Regions from separate parts of the Shewanella halotolerans genome, predicted to be linked through region 2. Evidence: predicted binding sites of a transcription regulator. Region 2 holds the regulator's gene; the other holds the start of a gene.
What was found. The regulator sigma-54, encoded in region 2, starts transcription at its own class of promoters, with help from an activator protein. The targets are predictions, from matches to a motif close to GTTGGCACGNNNNTNGNNT.
Positions count from the first base shown of each region.

Region 1: glnA (glutamate--ammonia ligase) is a predicted target of sigma-54. The motif match lies at 3,195-3,213, and genes of this name have one in related genera.

Region 1 covers NZ_CP080417.1:4,309,119-4,313,798, forward strand. Annotated here, with positions in the region: gene typA (translational GTPase TypA) at 1,103-2,926, opposite strand; gene glnA (glutamate--ammonia ligase) at 3,295-4,680, shown strand, end outside.
Region 2 covers NZ_CP080417.1:3,984,631-3,989,310, forward strand. Annotated here, with positions in the region: gene kdsC (3-deoxy-manno-octulosonate-8-phosphatase KdsC) at 1-136, shown strand, start outside; gene lptC (LPS export ABC transporter periplasmic protein LptC) at 133-690, shown strand; gene lptA (lipopolysaccharide transport periplasmic protein LptA) at 677-1,222, shown strand; gene lptB (LPS export ABC transporter ATP-binding protein) at 1,219-1,950, shown strand; gene K0H81_RS17235 (RNA polymerase factor sigma-54) at 2,085-3,572, shown strand; gene hpf (ribosome hibernation promoting factor) at 3,603-3,890, shown strand; gene ptsN (PTS IIA-like nitrogen regulatory protein PtsN) at 3,893-4,336, shown strand; gene rapZ (RNase adapter RapZ) at 4,333-4,680, shown strand, end outside.

The sequences.
Region 1 (4,680 bases), 320 kb from region 2:
TCCACACACTATGTGGTTTATTCAGTAACGACGAACAGGCAGTTCCTATTCGCCAGGTAAGTTGATTGCCCCATCGCAATGCTTTTGCAGACAAGGGCATTGTCGATTGGTCATAGTTTAATCAGTAAATGGGGAAGCTATTAATCGCATTTGAAGGACTTCGCCCTACAAAGCGAGATGGGAGGCGAAGCGAGGCGGAATCTTTGCCGCCTGGCTCTAGCTGTTTCAGGGGAAATAATATTGAGGAAAAGGCTTGGCTTTTGGCTTTTGGCTTTTGGCTGTTGGCTGTTGGCTTTTAATCGAGTTTATAAGCCGCGCTTGAAGTCTAACCTCCACATCTCACCCATAGGATTTGGGAAATACCGACGTGATATCGGGGACATCACCGACCATGTGATCACGACATTGGTACTTCCATGTACATTCCCCCGCCGCACAGGCGCTAGGCTAACCAAGCGGCCATGGAAGTAAACAACCCCACTAAACACCAGTTCAGGTCGACGCTAAGAATCGAAACGCCTATGGTTCCCGGCTGCACCTGCCGCAGGTAATAGATTAACCACCAAGCCATGGTGTCAAATAACTCAGCTAAACAACCGTATGAGCCAGAAGCTTAATTGCTTAAATTCATCACCTCGAATGACAACAAATAATGCTTAGTCGAAGAGACGTTTAGATGAGGGTGTAAGCACGCTTTTGGCTCTCGGCGGCATGGCCAAATATGTTCCCTACATTTATTGGCATTCCCTACATCCATGTAGGTCAGTACCGCCGTGAAGCCCACATGGATGTGCTCAAAAAACATCCCTGTTTAACAGCCAGTTCGGCATCCATGCCTCTCGTTCGTGAGCCAGAAGCTGCGCTTCACTCACCGTGCCAAAAGAGTGCTTGCACATCCCTCGCCGGGCAGGCGATAGGTTAACCATGCGGCCATGGTGTCAAATAACTCAGCTAAACACCCATATCATCTAAGGCTCTAAGGAATCCAACTTGGCGCCACGGCTGAACATCTGGCCAGCTAACGCCAGATACAAAAAACCCCGGCCATCTGCATGGTCGGGGTTTTGGGCTAATCGACTGCACCTAAAAGGTGCGGGTCAAATTAAGCGTCTTTCGAGGCGCGGCTAGCACGCTTACGATCGTTTTCGGTCAGGTGACGCTTACGCACGCGGATGCTTAGCGGAGTCACTTCTACCAATTCGTCGTCATCAATGAACTCGAGCGCCTGCTCTAGGGTCATCTGGATGTGCGGTGTCAGTACCTGAGCTTCGTCGGTACCAGAGGCACGCATGTTGGTCAGCTGCTTACCTTTCAGACAGTTAACTGTCAGGTCGTTAGCGCGAGAGTGGATACCCACTACCTGGCCTTCGTAAACTTCTGCCGCGTGACCGATCATCAGACGACCACGATCTTGCAGACCGAACAGGGCGAAGGTCAGTGCTTTACCGGTAGCGTTAGAGATCAACACACCGTTCTGACGTTGGCCGATATCGCCACCCTTCACTGGACCATAATGGTCGAATGAGTGGTAGATAAGACCTGTACCAGAAGTGGCTGTCATAAACTCGGTTTGGAAACCAATCAGGCCACGGCTAGGAATGATGAAGTCGATACGCACACGGCCTTTACCGTCTGGCTGCATGTCGCGCATGTCGGCCTTACGGGTACCTAGCTTCTCGATCACCGCCCCTTGGTGCTCTTCTTCAACGTCAACGGTTAGGGTCTCGTATGGCTCGCACTTCTCGCCGTCGATCTCTTTAACGATAACTTCTGGACGTGATACGGCCAGCTCGTAGCCTTCACGACGCATGTTTTCGATAAGGATAGACAGGTGAAGCTCACCACGGCCCGATACGCGGAAACGGTCTGGGCTCTCTGTCTCTTCGACGCGCAGTGCCACGTTGTGTACCAGTTCCTGTTGCAGACGCTCAAGGATGTTACGTGAAGTCACGTACTTACCTTCTTTACCAGCGAATGGCGAGGTGTTTACCTGGAAGGTCATGGTCAGTGTTGGCTCGTCAACAGACAGAGGAGGCAAGGCTTCGGCGCTGCCCACTGCACATACAGTGTCAGAGATCTTCAGCTCGCCAAGACCTGTGATCGCTACGATGTCGCCGGCATTAGCTTCAGTCACTTCATGACGGTCCAGACCCATGTAGCCAAGTACCTGGCCGATCTTACCGTTACGCGTGGTGCCATCGGCGCCCACTACGGTAACCTGCTGGTTCACCTTAACGCTACCGCGCTTGATACGGCCAACGCCGATAACGCCCACGTATGAGTTGTAGTCCAGCTGAGAGATCTGCATCTGGAAGGCACCTTCGGCATCGGCGTCAGGTGAAGACACTTTCTCGACGATGGTCTCGAACAGTGGCGTCATGTCAGTACCAGTCTCTTCAGGATCCAGAGTCGCGAAACCGTTCAGTGCAGAGGCATAAACGATTGGGAAGTCTAGTTGCTCGTCGGTAGCACCCAGGTTGTCGAACAGATCGAATACTTGATCGATAACCCAATCAGGGCGCGCACCCGGACGGTCGATCTTGTTGATCACTACGATAGGCTTAAGACCTTGAGCGAAGGCTTTCTTAGTCACGAAACGTGTCTGTGGCATTGGACCATCGACCGCATCAACTAGCAGTAGCACACAGTCAACCATAGAAAGTACACGTTCAACCTCGCCACCGAAGTCGGCGTGGCCAGGGGTATCAACGATGTTGATACGGTAATCGTTCCACTTGATGGCAGTATTCTTCGCCAGAATCGTGATTCCACGTTCCTTTTCAAGATCGTTGGAATCCATCACCCGCTCAGCGGCCTCTCCTCGAGTCTCAAGGGTTCCAGACTGTGCCAGCAACTTATCAACCAGGGTCGTTTTACCATGGTCAACGTGTGCAATAATGGCGATGTTACGTAAATTCTCTAACACGGATAAACCTCTTACCATCGAAAAAATAGGGTATTGATAACAGCCCTAATAATAGCTGTTGCAATAAAAAACGTGCCATTCTACTCTAGCGAGGGGCTCTCGCACAGGATTATTTTTTAGTCAGCTATGAATAGTCATGTTTATATTGGTGCGCACCATATTGGTGAATGCACCATCAAGAGGCATCAGCTGCACCTTTATGGTGCAATAACGAGATTCCCGCCACCTACCTTCTTTATTGTTCCCATAAAAATCAATACGTTAAACTTTTGGCACGAGTCTAGCTTTACTCATGCCAGAACCGCGTTGGTCGCAACGCTGAATGATATAAGAAGGGCATCCCCTCTACTCTACTCGGAGACTTTAGAATGTCAGTTGAATCAGTTTTACAACAACTAGAAGAACTTGAAGTTAAGTTTGTTGATTTGCGTTTTACCGATACTAAAGGTAAAGAGCAGCACGTATCTATTCCTGCTCACCAGGTTGATGCCGATTTCTTTGAAGACGGTAAAATGTTCGACGGTTCATCTATTGCTGGTTGGAAAGGCATTAACGAGTCAGACATGGTACTGATGCCAGACCCAACGACCTTCGTTCTTGACCCGTTCACCGAAGAAACCACTGCCCTGATCCGCTGTGACATTCTCGAGCCAGGCACTATGACTGGTTACGACCGCGACCCACGCTCTATCGCTAAGAAAGCCGAAGAGTACATGGTTTCTACCGGCATTGCCGATACCGTACTCATTGGTCCTGAGCCAGAGTTCTTCCTATTTGACGACGTTAAGTTCGGCACCGACATGTCAGGCTGTTTCGTTAAGCTAGACGCTAAAGAAGCGGCTTGGAACTCAGGCACTCATTACGAAGACGGCAACACAGGTCACCGTCCATTCGTGAAAGGCGGTTACTTCCCAGTAGCACCGGTTGACTCTTCTCAAGATCTTCGTAGCGCCATGTGTCTTGTTCTGGAAGAGATGGGTCAAGTAGTTGAAGCTCACCACCACGAAGTGGCGACTGCCGGTCAGAACGAGATCGCGACTCGCTTCAACAAGCTGACTGAAAAGGCTGACGAAATCCAGATCCTTAAGTACGTGGTTCACAACATGGCCCACGCTTACGGCAAGACGGCGACCTTCATGCCTAAGCCAATCGTTGGCGACAACGGTAGCGGCATGCACGTTCACCAATCACTGGCTAAAGACGGTGTAAACCTCTTCTCTGGTGACAAGTATGCGGGTCTGAGTGAGACTGCTCTGTACTACATCGGCGGTATCATCAAGCACGCTCGCGCGCTGAACGCCTTCACTAACCCAAGCACCAACTCGTACAAGCGTCTTGTGCCTCACTTCGAAGCACCAGTCATGCTGGCCTACTCGGCACGTAACCGCTCTGCGTCTATCCGTATCCCAGTAGTGCCAAGCCCTAAGGCACGTCGTATCGAGACTCGCTTCCCAGATCCAACGGCTAACCCATACCTGGCGTTCGCTGCACTGCTGATGGCTGGTCTTGACGGTATCCAGAACAAGATCCACCCAGGCGAAGCCATGGACAAAGATCTATACGATCTGCCAGCGGAAGAAGCGGCTGAGATCCCACAGGTTGCAACCTCTCTTGAGAACGCACTTGAGAACCTGGATGCAGACCGTGAGTTCCTTACCAAAGGCGGCGTATTCTCTGATGACTTCATCGATTCTTACATCGCGCTGAAGACAGCAGAAGCTGAGAAAGTGGCTCGCACCACTCACCCAGCCGAG
Region 2 (4,680 bases):
CGGTCATCCCTATGTGCGCCAACACGCCGACATGGTTACCCATATCAAGGGCGGCCACGGCGCGCTGCGTGAACTGACGGATCTCATCCTGCTCAGCCAGGATAAGTTTGCCTCAGCCCACGGAATGAGCATATGAACAGAGTCACGCTGGCGATCATCGCCTTCTTCGGCACAGCACTGATCCTCTATTGGCAGGTTCAGTCGAAAAAGGGCAGCGAAGAGCTGGCCCTGGATAATGTCGATCGTCCCGACTACATAGTCCGGGATCTCAAGAGCGTGCAATACAATGATGAGGGTGGTATCAACAGTCGCGTATCGGCCAGTCACATGGAACACTACGCCGAACGCAACCAGACCTACTTTACCCAGCCCATCTATCTGGTCTACCCCGACAACGGCGATGCCCAGTGGCGCCTGAGATCCACCAAGGGCACACTGGACAAAAATAGCGGACGGGTCACCCTGGAAAATAATGTTATCATTGATGCCATTAGCCCAGAGGAACCGATTCAGACCATAGAGACCACCTATCTGGAGCTGGATCTCAATACTATGATTATGACATCCGACAGAAGCATTCGGATCACAGGGCGCGATTTCCTCATCACGGGGGAAGGCCTATATGCCGATCTTAACGCCCAAAATATCAAACTGACGAGTCAGGTAGAAGGAACATATGAAACTAAATAGCCTTATTCTTGCGGGTCTGCTGCCCCTGGTCAGTGTTGGCACCCACGCCAAGGTAAACGACCTGCTGCAAGAGGTTAAGATCTCTGCCGCCAGCCAGGAAGCTGACATTAAGAACAACCAGATCATCTTCCACGGTCCGGTCGAGGTCACCCAAGGCTCTATCAAGATATTGGCCAGTGAGCTGCGTGCCTTCAGCAAAGAGAAGAACAGCGGCAAGATACTGATCGCCACCGGCAACCCGGCCACCTACTCTCAGGTGATGGAAGATGGCCGCCCCGCCTCGGCCAGCGCCAAGGAGATCCGTTACGAGCTTTCCAGCCGCACCCTGACACTGATCGGCGACGCCACCCTGGAACAGGAAGGCAGCCAGGTCACGGGTTCGCAGATCCGCTACAACATAGAGCAGCAACAGCTGATCGCCGAGAGCACAGGCAAAGACAGAGTGATCACCATCATTCAGCCTGAGAACTACCAGGAACAGATCCAGCCAGAGCAGAAGCCCGAGAAGAAACCAGAACAGGAAAAACAATGACAGACCTGATCTTGAAGGCGGAGAACCTCGCCAAGAGCTATAAGAGTCGTGCCGTTGTCCAAGACGTGAGCCTCACGGTAAAGACCGGGCAGATCGTCGGCCTGTTGGGGCCAAACGGCGCCGGCAAGACCACTACCTTTTACATGGTCGTCGGCCTGGTACAGAGCGACAAGGGCCGCATCTTTATCGACGATGACGACCTGACGCTAGACCCCATGCACCTACGCGCCCGCAAAGGCATAGGCTACCTGCCTCAGGAAGCCAGTATCTTCCGTAAGCTCTCGGTGCGGGACAACATCATGGCCGTACTCCAGACCCGCAGCGATCTTAATAACGATGGCCGCGAAGAGGAGCTGGAACACCTGCTGGAAGAGTTCCACATCACCCATATCCGTGACAGCCACGGCATGGCACTCTCGGGCGGTGAACGTCGCCGGGTGGAGATCGCCAGGGCGCTTGCCGCCAACCCTAAGTTTATTCTTCTCGACGAGCCGTTCGCCGGGGTCGATCCCATCTCGGTCATCGACATCAAGAAGATCATCGAGCAGCTCAAGAATCGCGGCCTGGGGGTGTTGATCACCGACCACAACGTGCGCGAAACATTAGACGTCTGTGAGAAAGCCTATATCGTCAGCCATGGTAATCTGATCGCCGAGGGCACACCCGCCGAAATCTTAGACAACCAGCAAGTACGAGCAGTGTACTTAGGTGAACAATTCAAGCTATAGTTAATCTTATAATGGGGCCACAGAGGAAAAACCACGCGTTAATTGTGGCCTTAGGAACTATCCGATATATTTGTCCGGCACATATAGCCAGAGCTTTCTCATTTTATAATTAGAAACAAGGGAATAGCAGTACGATGAAAGCGTCACTTCAGCTCAAAATGGGTCAGCATCTCACCATGACGCCCCAGCTACAGCAGGCCATACGTCTGTTGCAGTTGTCGTCATTAGAGTTGCAGCAGGAGATCCAGCAGGCATTAGAATCCAACCCGTTACTGGAGTTGGATGAAGAGCAGGAGAGCGCCAGCATCGAGCTGCAAGACGATAGCGTCAGCGACAGCTTCGACAACAAGTACGACGACAAGATAGAGCTGGATTCGAGCCAGGATAACTCAGGGGTCGAGACCTCAGATGCCCTGACTCAAGATTCCATGCCAGACGAGTTGCCGGTAGATACCACCTGGGATGAGGTCTACACCGCCTCACCAAACTCAAGCTCGGGCGCCATGCGCGACGACGACATGCCTTTTCAGGGCGAGACCAGCGAAGGTCTGTATGAACACCTGGAATGGCAGAAGAACCTGACCCCTTTTTCCGATAACGACCTGGCCATCGCTACCGCCATCATCGACGCTATCGACGAGCGCGGTTACCTCACCCAGACCTGTGAAGATATTCTCGAGGCCATGGGCGACCCTGAGATCGAACTCGACGAGGTCGAGGCGGTGCTCAAACGGGTACAACACTTCGACCCTATTGGCGTGGCGGCCCGCGACCTCAGCGAATGTCTGACGATCCAGCTGGCCCAATACAGTGACGACACGCCGCACATCGCTAACGCCCGCATGCTGATCAAGGAACACCTGGATCTCATCGCCGGACGCGACTTCCGCCTGCTGATGCGCAAGACCAAGCTCAAGGAAGATGAGCTGAGGGATGCCATCGCCCTGATCCAGACCCTGAATCCCCGTCCAGGGCTCGCCATCACCGCCAGCCGCGACGAGTACGTGATCCCAGATGTGACCGTCACCAAGAAGAAGGGACGCTGGGTAGTCGAGCTTAACCCAGACAGCATGCCCAAGATCAACGTCAACCAGCAGTACGCCGCCATGGCCCGCAGCACTAAGAGTCAGGCGGACGGCCAGTTTATTCGCGGCCACCTGCAGGAAGCCAAATGGTTCCTCAAGAGCCTGGAGAGTCGCAACGAGACCCTGCTCAAGGTGACCAACTGTATCGTCGACTTCCAACAAGGCTTCTTCGAATTTGGCGAAGAGGCGATGAAGCCCATGGTACTGAACGACATCGCCGAGGCGGTGGAGATGCATGAATCCACCATCTCACGTGTGACCACGCAAAAATATATGCATACCCCGAGAGGGATCTTCGAGCTTAAATATTTCTTCTCCAGTCACGTCGGTACCGACGATGGCGGAGAGTGCTCTTCAACAGCAATACGTGCCTTCATCAAGAAGCTGGTTGCTGCGGAAAACCAGAAAAAGCCATTGAGCGACAGCAAGATGGCTCAACTCTTGGCCGAACAGGGTATTAAGGTGGCTAGACGCACCATTGCCAAGTATCGCGAGGCAATGCTTATACCGCCCTCGAATCAGCGCAAGAGCTTATAAAACAAACCTGGAAACTGGAGGACTATCTTTATGCAAATAAACCTGACTGGGCACCATATCGAGATCACCCAATCTCTACGAAGCTACATCGAAGAGAAATTCACAAAGCTTGAACGTCATTTCGATCAGATCAATAATGTGCACGTTGTATTAAATGTCGAAAAGTTGCAACAGAAGGTTGAGGCAAAGTTACATCTCCGTGGCGGAGAAGTGTTCGCAACATCCGAACATGCGGACATGTATGCCGCGATAGACTCCCTGATTGACAAACTCGATCGTCAGGTCATTAAACACAAAGAGAAGCTTACTAAACATTAACGATGGAACTGAGTACCATCCTGCGGCCGGAGTGCACCACCTGCGCCACTCCGGGCAGTAAGAAAAAGGTACTGGAGCTTATCAGCGACTTAGCCGCTGTCCAGTACCCCACCCTCTCCTCTCAAGAAATATTTGAAAGCCTTCTGGCTCGAGAGAAAATGGGCAGCACAGGTATAGGCAATGGTATCGCGATTCCTCACGGGCGGCTGACTAACATAGATCAACCCGTGGCCGTACTGGTGAAATGTGCTGAACCAATCGCATTCGATGCCATTGACAATCAGCCCGTCGATATCCTTTTTGCGTTATTGGTGCCCGCAGATCAATGCGAGCAACATCTTAGCACCCTGGCCGCTATGGCCGAGAAACTCAATGATAAGGCGATCATGAAGCAGCTAAGAAAGACCCAAGACGAATCCGAACTCTATCAGGTGATCACCCAATGAAATTGGTTTTGGTATCCGGACGCTCAGGATCGGGAAAATCCGTCGCACTCAGGGTCCTAGAAGATCTAGGCTACTACTGTGTCGACAATCTGCCCTTGCAGATGATGGAGTCCCTGCTTGAGCAGCTCAAGGGGCGCAGCGAGCTCGTGGCCATCAGCGTCGATGTGCGCAACATGCCAAGCGAAGAGATCCAGCTGGAAAAGCAGCTGGCCAAGCTCCCTAAAGATACCGAAATCTTAAGTTTCTTCCTGAACTCCAGCGACAATGTGCTGCTCAAGCGCTATAGCGAGACCCGCAGGCTACATCCGCTGTCGCGCTCTAAGGTCTCCCTCAAGGAGGCTATT